3 regions of the Halomonas sp. CSM-2 genome follow, and region 2 is predicted to be linked to each of the others. Evidence: riboswitches for the same ligand, from Rfam matches in the RefSeq annotation. Region 2 holds a riboswitch; each other region holds the start of a gene.
The links. A riboswitch is a leader RNA that binds a small molecule or an ion and turns the genes downstream of it on or off. The one in region 2 is predicted to bind thiamine pyrophosphate.
Positions count from the first base shown of each region.

Region 1: another riboswitch for thiamine pyrophosphate. It lies ahead of B7L15_RS04705 (sodium:solute symporter family transporter); the one in region 2 lies ahead of thiM (hydroxyethylthiazole kinase).
Region 3: another riboswitch for thiamine pyrophosphate. It lies ahead of B7L15_RS05050 (NUDIX hydrolase); the one in region 2 lies ahead of thiM (hydroxyethylthiazole kinase).

Region 1 covers NZ_NBYR01000004.1:174,497-179,358, reverse strand. The annotation lists gene B7L15_RS04715 (CoA-acylating methylmalonate-semialdehyde dehydrogenase) at 138-1,637, shown strand; gene B7L15_RS04710 (hypothetical protein) at 1,700-2,392, opposite strand; TPP riboswitch at 2,606-2,708, shown strand; gene B7L15_RS04705 (sodium:solute symporter family transporter) at 2,698-4,092, shown strand; gene B7L15_RS04700 (diguanylate cyclase domain-containing protein) at 4,140-4,862, shown strand, end outside.
Region 2 covers NZ_NBYR01000003.1:125,419-130,280, reverse strand. The annotation lists gene ampC (class C beta-lactamase) at 1-119, shown strand, start outside; gene B7L15_RS03480 (cupin domain-containing protein) at 207-887, shown strand; gene B7L15_RS03475 (DUF6164 family protein) at 879-1,241, opposite strand; gene gloA (lactoylglutathione lyase) at 1,243-1,776, opposite strand; gene B7L15_RS03465 (DUF2237 family protein) at 1,989-2,363, shown strand; gene B7L15_RS03460 (hypothetical protein) at 2,472-2,816, shown strand; TPP riboswitch at 2,864-2,960, shown strand; gene thiM (hydroxyethylthiazole kinase) at 2,985-3,788, shown strand; gene thiE (thiamine phosphate synthase) at 3,778-4,389, shown strand; gene B7L15_RS03445 (DMT family transporter) at 4,399-4,862, opposite strand, start outside.
Region 3 covers NZ_NBYR01000005.1:14,844-19,705, forward strand. The annotation lists gene B7L15_RS05040 (class I SAM-dependent methyltransferase) at 1-72, opposite strand, end outside; gene B7L15_RS05045 (thymidylate synthase) at 112-1,086, opposite strand; gene B7L15_RS05050 (NUDIX hydrolase) at 1,141-1,704, opposite strand; TPP riboswitch at 1,767-1,870, opposite strand; gene cmoB (tRNA 5-methoxyuridine(34)/uridine 5-oxyacetic acid(34) synthase CmoB) at 2,055-3,053, opposite strand; gene B7L15_RS05060 (phospholipase D-like domain-containing protein) at 3,069-4,499, opposite strand; gene cmoA (carboxy-S-adenosyl-L-methionine synthase CmoA) at 4,496-4,862, opposite strand, start outside.

The sequences.
Region 1 (4,862 bases), on a different contig from region 2:
GTTCTGCTGGCGCATTGCCAGCAGCACGTCGTGATGGAAAGGCTAATTGACGCCGCGCGCGAGATTCTGTTTACTCGTGCAATAGTGCGTTTACGTTTACGTCAACTTTCTAACACAATGACAACAGGAGCAACGCCATGCCCATTCGCGATATCCCCATGTTTATCGATGGTCAGCCCGTCATGTCCCAAAGCCAGGAATGGCGTGATGTGGTGAATCCCGCTACCCAGGAAGTCGTCGCTCGCGTGCCTTTCTGCACCGCCGACGAAGTCGAGCGCGCCATTGCCAGCGCTGAAATGGCCTTCAAGGAGTGGCGCAAGGTACCGCTGGGTAAACGGATGCGCATCATGCTCAAGCTACAGGCGCTGATTCGCGAGCACACCCCAGAGTTGGCGGCGTTGATTACAGAAGAGCACGGCAAAACCCTGCCGGATGCTGAAGGCGAGGTCGGGCGCGGACTGGAGGTGGTCGAGCATTCCTGCTCCATTACCTCACTCCAGTTGGGGGAACTGGCCAATAATGCCGCCAACGAGGTCGATGTCTACACCATGCACCATCCACTGGGTGTCGGGGCGGGCATTACTGCTTTCAACTTCCCGATCATGCTGCCCTGTTTCATGTTCCCGCTGGCCATTGCGACCGGTAATACCTTCGTGCTGAAACCCTCGGAGCAGGATCCCAGCTCGACCATGCGCCTGGTGGAGCTTGCCCACGAAGCGGGCATTCCGGCGGGCGTATTGAATGTGGTTCACGGCGGCCCCGAGGTGGCGAACCAGATCGCCGATCATCAGGCGATCAAGGCGCTGTCGTTCATTGGCTCATCCCACGTAGGCTCGCTGCTGTATAACCGCGCCGCCGCGGCGGGTAAACGCATGCAGGCGATGATGGGCGCCAAGAACCATTGCGTGGTCATGCCCGATGCCAATCGCAGTCAGGCGATCGACAGCCTGCTGGGCTCTGCCTTTGGGGCGGCCGGGCAGCGTTGCATGGCCAACTCGGTGGTGGTCCTGGTGGGGGAAGCCCGTGAATGGCTCGACGATATTGTGGAAGGCGCTCGTGGCATGAAAGTCGGGCCTGGCACCCAGCGCGACGCTGACCTGGGCCCGCTGGTATCCCCTCAGGCCAAGGAGCGCGTCGAGCGTTTGATTGGCGCAGGTGAAAAAGAGGGCGCCAGATTAATGGTCGACGGGCGAGGCTGCTCGGTTGAGGGCTATCCGGAAGGTAATTTTGTCGGGCCGACGTTATTTGCCGACGTGACGGCAGACATGTCCATCTACCGGGAAGAGATCTTTGGCCCGGTACTCTGCGTGGTCAGCGTGGCAACCCTGGATGATGCCATCGCGTTCATCAATGCCAACCCCAACGGCAACGGCACCTCGATCTTTACCAACTCCGGATGGGTGGCGCGGCGCTTTGAAAACGATATCGATGTGGGGCAGATCGGCATCAACGTACCGATCCCGGTGCCGGTGGCCTATTTCAGCTTTACCGGTTCGCGAGGCTCGAAGCTTGGTGACCTGGGTCCCAACGGCAAGCAGGCGATTGCTTTCTGGACGCAGACCAAGACCGTGACAGCACGCTGGTTTGAGCCGGAAAACGTCTCCAGCGGTATCAATAGCACCATCTCACTTGGCTGATGTCACTCGCCAAACGATATTTCCCTCGGCCTGAATGGGCCGAGGGAACGTCAATGCGAGGACTAAAAATCCTGGAACAGCGGTAAACTCTCTTCCAGCAGCCGTTCAATCGGATCAAGCTGACTCTCGTGCAGCACCAGCATTGAAGGCTCGCTGGCAAAATGCTTGCCGGTTGGCACCAGCAGTGCAAACTCGCCTTCTTCAAGATGAAATTCGTGAATCTCGCGCAGCCCTTGGGCGGTATAGCACTGGGTGCAGCGGTACGCTTCGTCCTCGCCGTATACCAGGCGGTGGTACATCTTGAACAGCGTATAAAGTGCCAAACCGCCTTCAAAAGCAGGCCAGCGGGCCGGAATAGTGCGCGTTTCTTCATCCAGCGTTTGCCCGTCTGCCTCGGCATTGGCGATCGCATCGTCTAGCGGGCTGGCCAGCAGGTCATCACGGGCGGCCGGAAGGGCGACGTTGTCTTTTGAAGCCTGAGTAAAGGTGCTGACTGCGCGTTTAAAATCAGCCACGTTGTGAATGGCGTAGTCGGCATGCTGCAAGTCATCCGGCTCGAAACCGCCGTTCTCCCAGCCATGGATGACTCTCAACGTCATCAAGCCACGCTCCATGGGGCGTGCCAACAGCAAGTAAAGCGCAATATGCAGATGTAACTGTCGCTCATCCGTATCGTTTTCAAACGCATTGTAAGGGTCAGCAAACAAGGCGTGGAGCCTGCCCGGCGTATGTTCCTTGGCTTCTGTATAGCGCATTAGAGATTTCCCGTTGAGCGAACCGTGTCGCTCTGGGCGCACGGTTTCTATAACGTTATTAGAGCACCTACGGAGTATGGCGAGCGATGACGCGGATTGAAAGCCCTCGGCCGTGTGAAGCACCGAGTGCTTGCGCGTTATGGCATGCGCGCGCCACTTTACGTTGGTGCGATTCTCGTTGAGAATAATACCTGTTCATAACGATCTTTCACACACTGTCGCCAGGGGGGCCTCGAAGAGGCTGAGAGTGCGCTTGCGCTGACCCTGGAACCTGATCCGGATGATACCGGCGGAGGAAGTGCGACATGCCCTACCTGACATCAGCTGCGCTTGCCGCGGCACTTGGCGTTTTCATCATCCTTGGCCTGCGGGCTCGCTGGGCCGGTGGCACGGTCGATGATTACATTACGGCCCGCAATTCCCAGTCCGGAGCGACCCTCGGACTGTCGTTTCTTGCCTCCGGGATGGGGGCATGGATTCTGTTTGCCCCGCCGGAAATCGGCGCCTTTGTTGGCCCCGTGGCGCTTGCGGGTTATGCCATCGGTTCGGCATTGCCATTTATCGTATTGGGCCTTTATGGGCCGGCCATCCGCCGCGCACTGCCCGAAGGCAGAAGCATCGCCGAGTTTGCCCAGGCATGCTACGGCACCAGCGTGCGGCGCTGGGTGTCACTGGTGTCAGTGGCCTATATGGCCTGCTTTCTCGCTGCAGAGCTGACGGCGATTGGTGCGATTACCGCATTACTTTCCGATGTGCCGCCCGCTTTGGTTGTCCTCGGTGTCGCTTTGAGCACGCTTGCCTATACCGTGCTCGGCGGGCTTAGGGCGAGCCTTGCCACCGACCGGTGGCAGGCCTGGCTGTTGATCGCTCTGCTGCTTATCGTCAGCAGTGTTGCCTTCACCTATTTACCCGCCATGCCAGACGTATCGTCGATGCCGAGTGCCCCATTGGGCGACGCGCTGAGTGTAGCGGTGACACTGGTCATTGCTGTTACCGCGGCTAACCTTTTCCACCAGGGTTACTGGCAGCGAGTGTGGGCCGCGCAGGATTCACGCAGTCTGGGCCAGGGGGCCTGGCTGGGGGGTGGCATGACCGTCGCTGTGGTGATGGTCATCGGCGGCCTGGGGATGCTTGCCGCGATGAGTGGCGTTGCGCTGGGTGAGCCGCCAATCCCGTTTTTTGCTCTGCTGGGAAATGCGCCGTCGTGGCTCGCCATGCTGGTCCTGGTGCTGGCGGTGACACTGGTGGCGTCCAGTGTCGATACGCTACAGAACGCGATTGCCTCGCTGATAGTCTCCCAGCATGAGCAGCAGGGCAGGTCGCTGACCACGGCGCGCTGGTGGACCGTTGTGCTGATGGTGCCGGTGGTGATCATCGCCCTTCAGGGGCTTTCCGTATTGCGGCTATTCCTGATCGCCGACTTGCTGTGTGCCGCGATTGTCGTACCGGTATTGCTGGGGCTATGGAAGCGGATGTCCACCGCGGCTGCGATTGGCGGCGGTATTGCAGGGCTTTTAGGCGCCGTGTTACCCGGCTGGCTGGCCAGTGGTAGCCTTGCAGCGGGTCTCATGGCGGCGACTTTCCCTGCTGGTATTCCCACGCTGGGTCCTTTCCTCGGTGCGTTATGTGCTTCTACACTGGTAAGTGTTAGCTGGGCGAAAGTGGTTGGTCATCGGGCATCTTGGGCAAAGCATGGCTGATCACGTTATGATGGTTGGTTATCGTCTACCGTCATGGGCCACAGTCAATGAACTACCCTATTCTTCCCGACGAAGAGGCTCGGCTGGCGGCGCTTTACGAATTGGCGCTGCTGGACACGCCGGAAGAACCCGCATTCGACCGGGTGACGCGTCTGGTCACCCAATTACTGAATGTACCGACCTCGACCGTCACGCTGATTGACGCCAAGCGGCAATGGATAAAATCTCGTGTGGGAACTGAGCTTCGTGAAACATCACGTAGCGTGGCTTTCTGCGCCCATACCATTGCGGAATCTGCGCCGCTGATTGTTGAAGATACCCGAGAAGATCCGCGTTTTGCCGATAATCCGTTGGTGACCGTGCCAGGCGGAGTGCGTTTTTACGCGGGTATTCCGCTGCGCACATCAAAGGGGTTGGCGTTGGGGTCGCTGTGTGCCGTGGACACAAGGCCACGTCGGCTTAGCGACGCCGAGATCAACGCGCTTAAAGATCTTGGATCGATTGTTACTGATGAAATTCACCTGCGTGAGCGGTTCCTGTTTGAAAAGCAGCGCCGGGAAGCATCCCAGTCATCTCTCGAAGCGCTGCACCTGGATCTTGAAAACCAGATTGAGCGGCGCACCCGAGAGCTGAACTTGGTGATCGAGTCGGCCTATGATGCCTATATCAGCATTGACGATAACGACCTTGTGCTGGACTGGAATCGAGCCGCGACGACGATGTTTGGCTGGACGCGCAGGGAAGCTCTGGCGCGCTCCATTGAGCATTTG
Region 2 (4,862 bases):
TGGTCTTTGTGCCCAGCGAGCAGATCGGTATCGTGATGCTGGCAAACCGTAATTACCCCAATCAGGCGCGCATCAAGGTGGCTCATCAACTCCTTACCGCGTTGACCGACGGGCACTGAGTGCAGGAACAGTGTCAGCGAAAGTTGCATTTTTCGCTGTCGATAAGGAGACTAGCACCACTTCCTTTGCCTGCAAGAGTCAGCCCCATGCGTTTAAACGCCGACTTTACCCGCTTTGCCTGTGTGACACCGGAAGATTACCGCTGGGTGGCCTCGCCCAGTGCTGGCGTCGAACGGATGATGCTTGACCGTATTGGCGACGAAGTCGCGCGCGCCACCAGCCTCGTGCGCTACGCGCCGAATAGCCAGTTTGACCCGCATATCCACGGTGGTGGCGAAGAGATTTTAGTGCTGGAGGGTGTGTTTGCCGACGAGTATGGTCGCTATGCCGCCGGTAGCTACTTGAGAAACCCCATCGGTACCGCCCACACGCCGCAAATTGGCGATGAGGGCGCGCTGATACTGGTCAAGCTGCACCAGTTCGACCAGAACGATGAGCTACAGCTTGCCGTCCCCGCCCACCGCCTGCCCTGGCAGCCGGACCGCCGCCCCGGCATCAGCTACAAGATGCTGCACACCTTCAAACAGGAGCGGGTCAGCCTGGAACACTGGGAGGCTGGCCAGGCCATTGAGTATCCGGTGCTGACCGGCGGGCTGGAGTTTTTCGTGCTGGAGGGCGCCTTGAGCGACGGCGACCGGGAATACACCGCTGGTAGCTGGTGCCGCTACCCCAGCGGCATGGCGCTGACCCTCACTGCCGGGGAAAGTGGCGTGCAGATGTACCTCAAGCGCGGCCACCTACCGCCGGTGCAGGACGATTCAGCCTAGGGCCAGAAAGGGCAGCAGCGTTAACGCCACCAGCAATAAGATGGCCACGCCCACCAGCGTGATTTGCACGGGGTGGGCACTAAAACGCTGCCATAAGGTGGGTGCATCACCCCGTGCGAGGGCTTCGTTGTGTTCTTGCCTGGCCCGCGCCTGGCGCTCGGCCTGATACTCGGCCAGTAGCGCGTTGGCATCCTCAAGTTGACTTAGGTCACGCAGCCAGATGGCATCCACGCCCAACCGGAAGAAACCAGCCTGTGTCTCGTAAGTATCCAGGCCATGGGCATCGAGCAACTGGCGGACTTCCATGGCCTCTTCGTCGGTCACATGGCGCAGGCGAAACAGCAAATGCGCCATGCTAGTCGCCCTTGCCGGCCATCAGGTCCGCTTGAATCACTTCAATCCAGTAGCCGTCCGGGTCTTTGACGAAAATCACGTCTTGCATCTTTCCCTGATCGGCACGCTTGACGAAGGTGACGTCGTGCTCGTCGAACCACGCCTGGGCCGCCGCCAGATCGGGCACGCTAAAGCAGATATGGCCAAACCCCTGGGGCTCGGCGTTGCCATCGTGGTAGGCAAAGCCGTTCTGGTTTTCTGTGCCCCAGTTGTGGGTCAGCTCTAAAAGTCCCTTTTGACTAAACGTCCAGGCGGTTCTTGCCTGCGTCTCTTCAGGGACCTGATCACCGTCTTCCAGATTAGCCAGAAAGTAGAGTGAAAATTGCATTTCTTCAAAATCAAGTCGACGCATCACTTGCATACCAAACACCTGTGAATAAAACGCCAGCGCACGCTCGGGGTCCTTGACCCGCAACATGGTGTGGTTCAAACGGAATCCCTGGGTTTGCTTGGGCGTCGGGGCAACCCCTGGATGCTGCTCACCTTGAAATGACATGCACTATCTCCTTTGACGTTTCGGTTACTTTGTACAAGGCTGTAGAGTCCTGGCTGGCAGTCTTCAGCAACTGTCTGTACCAACTATCTGTTACCAACAGCCTTTACCAACCATCGTGACTCGCCCTCATGGCGCACCAGAATGATCGTTGTTTGTCATTTCATCATGAGGGCAGTCTGACAAAATACCAGTCCTTGCGCTAAGGAGGCCTTATGGCCCGCGATCTCAATGTCCTGGGTGAACCGCTCACCCCGTGCTGCCATGACCCCAAAACCGGCTTTTACCGCGATGGATTCTGTCGCGTGGGGGCGGATGATATGGGCGTCCACTCTGTGTGCGCCATGCTGACGGAGGAGTTTCTGGCCTTTTCACTGGCACAAGGTAACGACCTGGTAACGCCGCGGCCTGAATTTGGCTTTCCTGGCCTGCGGCCCGGTGACCGTTGGTGCCTGTGCGCATCACGCTGGCTGGAAGCCGCCGAGGTGGGCTTGGCGCCCCCTGTCGTCTTATCCGCCACTAACCAGAAAACCCTCGACATCATCGGCCTCGAAACCTTGCGCCAACACGCCCTGGATGCCGTGCATTGATAGGGTTGCGTCTTGGATATTCTGTGCAAACATCCTACACTTCCATTATAAATTTTATACACCCCATCAGTTGATCCCCACCGGAAGGGTATCCAACAGGAGTAGGTCATGACCTCGATCGATATGACCCTTGGCGATCACATCACCTTGAAGCAGCTTTCCCAGGCGCTCCGCAACGGCTTCTCGCCGATTGTGGAAGTTGAATCAATGGATGGCATCTATAAGGTGCGCTTTCACCATGCCAACGGGGTTTCTGATTTATCCAATGCCCAAGGGCACGTCAGCACCTTCCTGGGCACTGGCGAAATCCGCGATACTCTGGGTGAATTGGGCTTGACCCATGGCGTGCTTACCTTTGCCGATCAGTGCGGCGACGAAATGATCGGTGTTGAGGGGAAAGCCATGACGCCCGATGAAATGCTCACCTACGGAACACGCATCTCGTTTCGTTAAACGAGCCTATCCAACGCTTTACAGACCCACCTAAGGCACGGATAGTATGATCACGACAGGGGCGCTCGTCACTGAACGGGCTGAGAAGCACCCTTATAACCTGAACCGGCTAATACCGGCGTAGGGAGTCGTGGTGCCCTGTCACCACCTCCCTGCCGGGAGGATTTCATGACCACATTTGGCGACAGCTTGATGACGCTGCGCGATACCACCCCGCTTATTCACTGCATCACCAATTATGTCGCGATGAACAGCACCGCCAATCTGCTGCTGGCCACCGGGGCGTCACCTGCCATGCTGCATGCCACCCAGGAAGTCGCTGAGTTCGCCGCGCTTGCCGATGCACTGTCGGTCAACATCGGGACGCTTTCATCACCCTGGGCGGAAGCCATGCTGCTTGCCGCGCGCACGGCTCGCGAGCACAGCACGCCCTGGGTACTGGATCCCGTCGCCGTCGGTGCGACCCGTTATCGCCAGACGGTCTGCGCCGACCTGTTAGCCCTTAAGCCCAGCGTCATCCGTGGCAACGCCTCTGAAATACTGTCGCTCAATGGGCTGGCCCACCAGGGCAGGGGGGTTGATGCCACCGCGTCTACCGATGATGCCATAACGGCCGCCATGGCACTTGCCGAGCGGCAACAGTGTATTGTGGCCATGACCGGTGAGCGGGACAGGGTCACCGACGGACGAGTCTGCTACTCGATCAATGGCGGCCACCCTTTGATGCCCCGCGTCACGACCTTGGGCTGTGGGCTTAGCGCCCTGGTCGCCGCGTTTGTCGCCACCAATCCGGACGCGCCGTTGAATGCCAGCAGTGCCGCCGTGGCGTGCTTTGCGGCAGCCGGGGAGCGTGCTGGCAAGGCTGCCAGGGAGCCCGGCAGCTTTTACGTTGCCTTGTTGGACGCGCTTTACCAACTGACACCTGATGAGCTTAACCGCTTTGCCCAGCGGGAGGTCAGCGATGCCCTTTGATCTGTCGCTCTATCTGGTCACCGACGCGACCCTTTGCCAGCACCATGGTCTTGAGCATACCGTCAGCGAGGCGGTCCGCGGCGGCGTCAGCATGGTGCAACTGCGCGACAAGCAGGCAAGCGATGCACAGATGATCGACCAGGCACGACGTTTGAAAGCCCTGCTGGCAGGCACTGGGGTGGCGTTGATCATCAACGACCGCCTTGAGGTGGCACTTGCCAGTCAGGCCGATGGGCTGCATGTGGGTCAGAGCGATGCGACGGTTCGCCAGGCCCGGGCTGCGATGGGGCCAAAGGCCATATTGGGGCTCTCGATCAACACCGTTGAGCAACTGCATGACGCGCCCATTGATCAGCTTGACTACGTCGGCATCGGGCCGATCTTTGCCACCCCCAGCAAAGCGGATCACGCCCAACCGATTGGCTTTGGCGGTCTCGCCTCCTTGATCAAGGATTGCCCGATACCCAGCGTGGCCATCGGCGGGCTGAATGCCAGCCACGTGAGCGCGATACGGCGGGCAGGCGCTGACGGGCTAGCGGTCATCTCGGCGATTTGCGGGCAGCCCGACCCTGAGGCAGCGGCTCGCGCCTTCCGGCGTTAAGAGTCGGTACTAGGCCGTTGGGCGCCGCTTTAACGTCGTTCGACGGTCGTGATAGGCAATCGCCAGACCGCTCGCCATGATCAAGGCACTGCCCACCCATACCCAGAGGTCCGGCAGTTCGCCCCAGAACCACCAGCCGAGCAGCACTGCCCAGAGCATGGCGGTGTAATCAAACGGGGCGGCTATCGCCGCGGGAGCGAAGCGAAATGCCAGGGTAATAAACGCCGTCGCACCTACCCCCAGAACGCCAGACGCCAAAAAGCCCAGCCAGTGCCAGGGCAGCGGCGTCTGCCAAACCCAAGGCAAGGTCAGCCCCGTCACCACCAAGGGCACAGAGGTCATGTAGAAAAGCATCGCCCAAAGGTGCTCACGGCCCCCGTAGCGGCGTGCGGTAATCATCATCAGGGCATAGAACAGCGCCGCTCCCACCAACACCACGGCGCCCAGTTGAAAGGCATCACTGTTAGGGCGAA
Region 3 (4,862 bases), on a different contig from region 2:
AGTGTTCTCCACCCAGTCATCATAGGCGTCAAAGAGTTCGGCGATATTGTGTTCAGTCCAATTAGTATTCATGGAAATAAATCTCCTAGTGTGCGCTCATGTATGAATGCTTTAACTACCCCAGCGATTAATAAGAAACGGTCCATAGTAGGGGTTGATTATCTCCAATGCCTTTTGAGGCAGTGCATTTCCTATTTTGATTTGGCGATAAATCCAGAATAGCATCAGTACATCTCGCCAATAAGCCGTTAGGTTAAGCTTAGCCATGTCATTAAATGACAACAAGCCGCTACGGATTTCTGACTCATATTCCAGTAGTTCGCGTATAGTGGCAGGGGATGTACCAACTGGCATTAAAGGTATGGTGCCTGACTGGGGCACTGTTTCATTACTATTCAAAAGCTCAAGCGCACGCTCATGTGTGCTTTCATAGACGTGAATAGAACCAACTTGATGAGTGTAGTGCCCGATATTGCAACCTATGCGGGTAGCAATATATTCCTGCAAGAAAGTAAAAGAGAAAATATCGTTCAGCATACCAACGTAAGCATCATTGGCACGCATATAGCTAACCATGTGCAGCTTTTCTTCGCGAAGTAGCAGCTGAAGACCCAAGGTACATGAAACGTCAATATTACGTCGATAAAGATTTTCTTCCGCACTGAATATTTGCAGGACGGTACGCTTGCTGTCGGGGTCGTCATTTTTAAGGATATCAATCGCTCGTTCGATTTGATCGAATGTGTCTACACCAAAGTTTTTAAGACGAGCTCCGTAACCAGTGCCTGGTAGGCTTATACCATCTGGGCTGTAGCGTTGCATCGACGGTGCGTACCAGGAAATAAATGCCAAGTCGTTTTTACCGGATAAATACCACAACGCTTCTGCATAATTAAAGACAATATTTTGTTTGCGTATTTTGCTTAGACAAAAACGATCTCGGGGGTTGTCGAGTCGGACATTGAATCCAATGAGTTCTCGCTCTTTGTTTCCTCGAGGTGCGTTAATATGTTCGTATTCAAAGCAGATTTTATGCAGTGTGTCCCTATAGAGGCTGGTGAAATTCGTATAATGTTTATGCATCATTATATTAATCTCTTCCGATGGACAAAGAGGTATCTTTAACTGATGAGGGGTGGTTTATAAAGCTGAGTTGGGGGCGTGGGTCTCATGTGATTTTTCGTTGACCATTGAACTATGCAAATTAAAGGCTTTCATGACAGTATCTGCTACGTGATCTGCCAAGACTTCATTGAAATTGAGTTCTCCGTTTACAACTTTCGCCCATCGGCAGTCTGCAGCATCATCACCGGGCTGTAGCTCGCCATCAACGTAGTGACAAAGTAGGGCAACCAAGGCGAAGTGGTGGTGATTTCCCTCAGGGTCATATCCAATCACTTCTACTACATCAATCAACGGCCCTGCGGTTGCTGTGATACCTGTTTCTTCCAGCAATTCGCGCTCTGCTGCACAATGTAGGCTCTCTCCTGGTTCCACTGATCCTCCTGGGAAGCCCCAAGTGCCCCGTTGAGGCTCTTTACTGCGTTGGACTAGGAGAACTTCATTATCACGCAGAGTTACGGCGATTGCTGCCAAACGTGGCTTGGCAGGTACGGAGTTCATGCGGTTTTTATCAGACATGTTAAAAGGAGGGGCGCTGCTGAGCGTAGATACGTTAGCGGGCGTTGAGTTATTTTGCGACACGATGAACTCCTGTATTGAGGTTCGAATAATACAGGCGCAGGTGTCAAAACAGATCCATATATGGTTTATGCCCGTTCCGTTCCTACGCCGGTATAAGCCGGATCAGGTTCAAAGGGTTTGGATAACTCCATCTCAGCCTGAAGAACAGACACCCCTCGGAAAATTCACCACTACTATGAATTTAAGTATAAGTCAATGCTTGGGCTTGTGATTTTAAATGCACGCTCTCCTTGTCGGCTTATCGCCCTGAAGTAGTAAGCGATTACACATCGCCACCACATTTTAATTAAATGACTGTTATGCAGCGACTTGGCGTAAGCCGCAGTTTTGACCCTTCTTCGCACAATCGGCTAAACGGCTAAACAGCTCGGCTTATTCGCCAATATCACCGCCCGGCGCGGAGCAGGGTAGCCTTCGATGGTGCGGGTACGGTCGTCTGGATCGAGGAAATCGGCCAGCGACTGGTAGGTCATCCAGTCGGTGGAGCGCTGCTCGTCAAGGGTGGTGGCTGCTTCATCCACCACGCGAACGTTGGTAAAGCCGCAGCGCGAAAGCCAGTGGCATAGCGCCATGGAGGAGGGCAGGAAGTAAACGTTGGGCATGGCGGCGTAGCGTTCGCCGGGCATAAACACCGTCTGCTCATCGCCTTCCACCACCAGGGTCTCCAGCACCAACTCGCCGCCAGGCGCCAAGGCGGCCTTTAGCTGCTGAATGTGCTCCAGCGGCGCAGGGCGGTGGTAGAGCACGCCCATGGAAAAGACCGTATCGAAAAAGCCCAGGTTTTCCGGTACGTCTTCGATGCCCACCGGTAAGAACTGCGTTCTGCCGCCGTCTGCATCGCCCACGAAATGGCGTACCGCCTGGAACTGCCAGTAAAAGCGCGGTGAAGGGTCAATGACCAGCACAAAAGCTGCACCTGCCCCGGCCATCCGCCAGGCGTGGTAACCGCTACCTCCGCCCACATCGAGCACTTTGCGGTATTCGAGCGGTGCCAGGTGGGGGGCCACGCGCTGCCACTTCCAGTCGGAGCGCCACTCGGTGTCGATATGGAGGCCACCCAATTGAAAAGGGCCTTTCCGCCAGGGTGCAAGCTTTCTCAGCAGGTTGAAACACTGGCGCTTTTGGCTGTCGGTGAGGTCAATGTCGACAGTCACGGTGTCGCTGTTCAGGTCGACGCGCCGCTCGCTTGGCAGCGCGGGCAGTTTGGCCACGGCTTTTTCCCAGGCGGGCAAGTCGCCGTGGCGGTTGCGGTCGAGGCCGCGCGCCAATTGCTCGGGCAGACGTGCCAGCCAGGTGTCCAGACCCTGGTCAATAAAGGCGTGGTAGAGCTCGCGGTGGGGGTGGGGCATGGGTGTCTCGCTGTCTTAAAAAGTGCACCAGCCGCTGGCTTCCATCAGTCGATACTGCCAGTAGCGCCAACGAGAGGCGTCCAGGTAAGCCTCGGGGCCGGTGCTGTAATGCTCGGTGTCGGTATTATGCCAGTGGCGTTCGAAGGCTGCGCGGGCCTCGTGGATAATCGCATCATCGCTGTCGGCGACCCACTCGAGATTGGCTTCGAAGTTGAGGTCGTTAAGGCTACGCCGGGTATAGTTGGCCGAACCCAGCAGCAGGTGGGCGGGGCGCTTGCCAGCATGGCGCAGCAATACTTTGCCATGCGCCTGCTCGCCGTGGGTATCACTCCAGCGTAGCTGGATGTCGGCGTTGATCAGGTCGTTGGCCGCCTGGCGGTTGGGAATACCGCTGCCGGAGACGCCAAAGGCATGGTGGTTGGGGTCGAGAAGCACGCGTACCTTAACGCCCCTTGCCGCGGCTCTGACCACGGCCGCGATCACGCGACGGTGAGAGAGGTAGAGTATCTCTATATCGAGCCTCTCGTCTGCGTGGGCGTCGTCGATGATCGCCAGCAAAGCGCGTTTGATGGCGCCTTCGCTAAGCAGGCGTAGGCGCGGAGTGTTGCCACTTTTGTCGCTAGTGGCTGCCGTCGGCTGGACGTGGGCGATGGGGACGCCGCTGTGGGCGGCAATTTCGCGCTCGGAGGCAAGCAGGTCGAGGGCGGTATCACCGGCGACTCGCAGCGCCACGTCCCGGTAGTCGCTGCTGCCGTCATCGGCGTTGGCCGAGCTGACCACGGCGGTCCAGCGATCACCTTCGTCCACTACCAGGGTCTTACGATGGTTGGCGTTGAGGTTAAGCAGGGTCAGGTAGCTGCGAAGACCGACCTTGCCCTGGCCGATAGGGTTGGGTAGCCAGCCGGCCCGGGGCGAGTGGCGCAGCCAGCGAAAGCTCAGCCGCCAAAGCGCGGTCCAGCTTGGGTTGGGGTCACGCCCGATCGTTAGGTCGGTGGTGGCGACCCGGATGCCAGCCGCTTCAAGTGCTTGATGGTGGCTAGGCTCGAGCCCGCCGTAGACGGCGTTGATAGGATCGGTGATTACCACTATCTCGATATCAGGGCGCTGGTGCTTGCGGTTCAGCAGGGCGTCACGCATTGCCACGGAAATCTGGCGATGGCAGTCGTGGCGGTCGTCGGCAGGGTCGTTGAACTGGAACATATCCAATACCACCAGCTTTTTGGCCTGGCCAATCAGGCGCAACATCTCGTCGAAAATCTGCTGTCGGCAGTGGCGTTGGCCGTCAGCATCGATAAAGGTTTCGTCGAGAAGCAACTGCGATGCAACAGGCGACCGCCACTTGCCCTCGACGCTCAGGCCGGATGGCAAGGACTTGCGCGAGTGCCACCAAAGGGTGGCAGCGTAGAGCGCCAGTGCGGCCCCGGTCAGGACGATCCAGGTAGTCATGGCTTGAAGGCGATCAAGGAGGCGAAGTTGAGGTATTGGAACCAGGTCATCGAGCGCGGAAAGCCGGCTTGCTTCAGGCGGTCATGAAGAACTTCAAGGGTGTCCGGCACCAGCACGTTCTCGAGGGCAGTACGCTTTTGGCTGATTTCCAAATCGCTGTAGCCATTGGCGCGCTTGAAATCGTGGTAGCGCTCGACCCGCCAGGCGTTGTCGCGTTCGTCGGCGTCGACAGTCTTTTCCGATAGAATCAGCACGCCTCCGGGCTCGAGCGCATCGAACAGCCTCCTCAAGAGGGCATCGCGGTCATCGGGCGGCAAAAACTGCAGCGTAAAGTTGAGAATGATCATCCCCGAAGGCGCATAC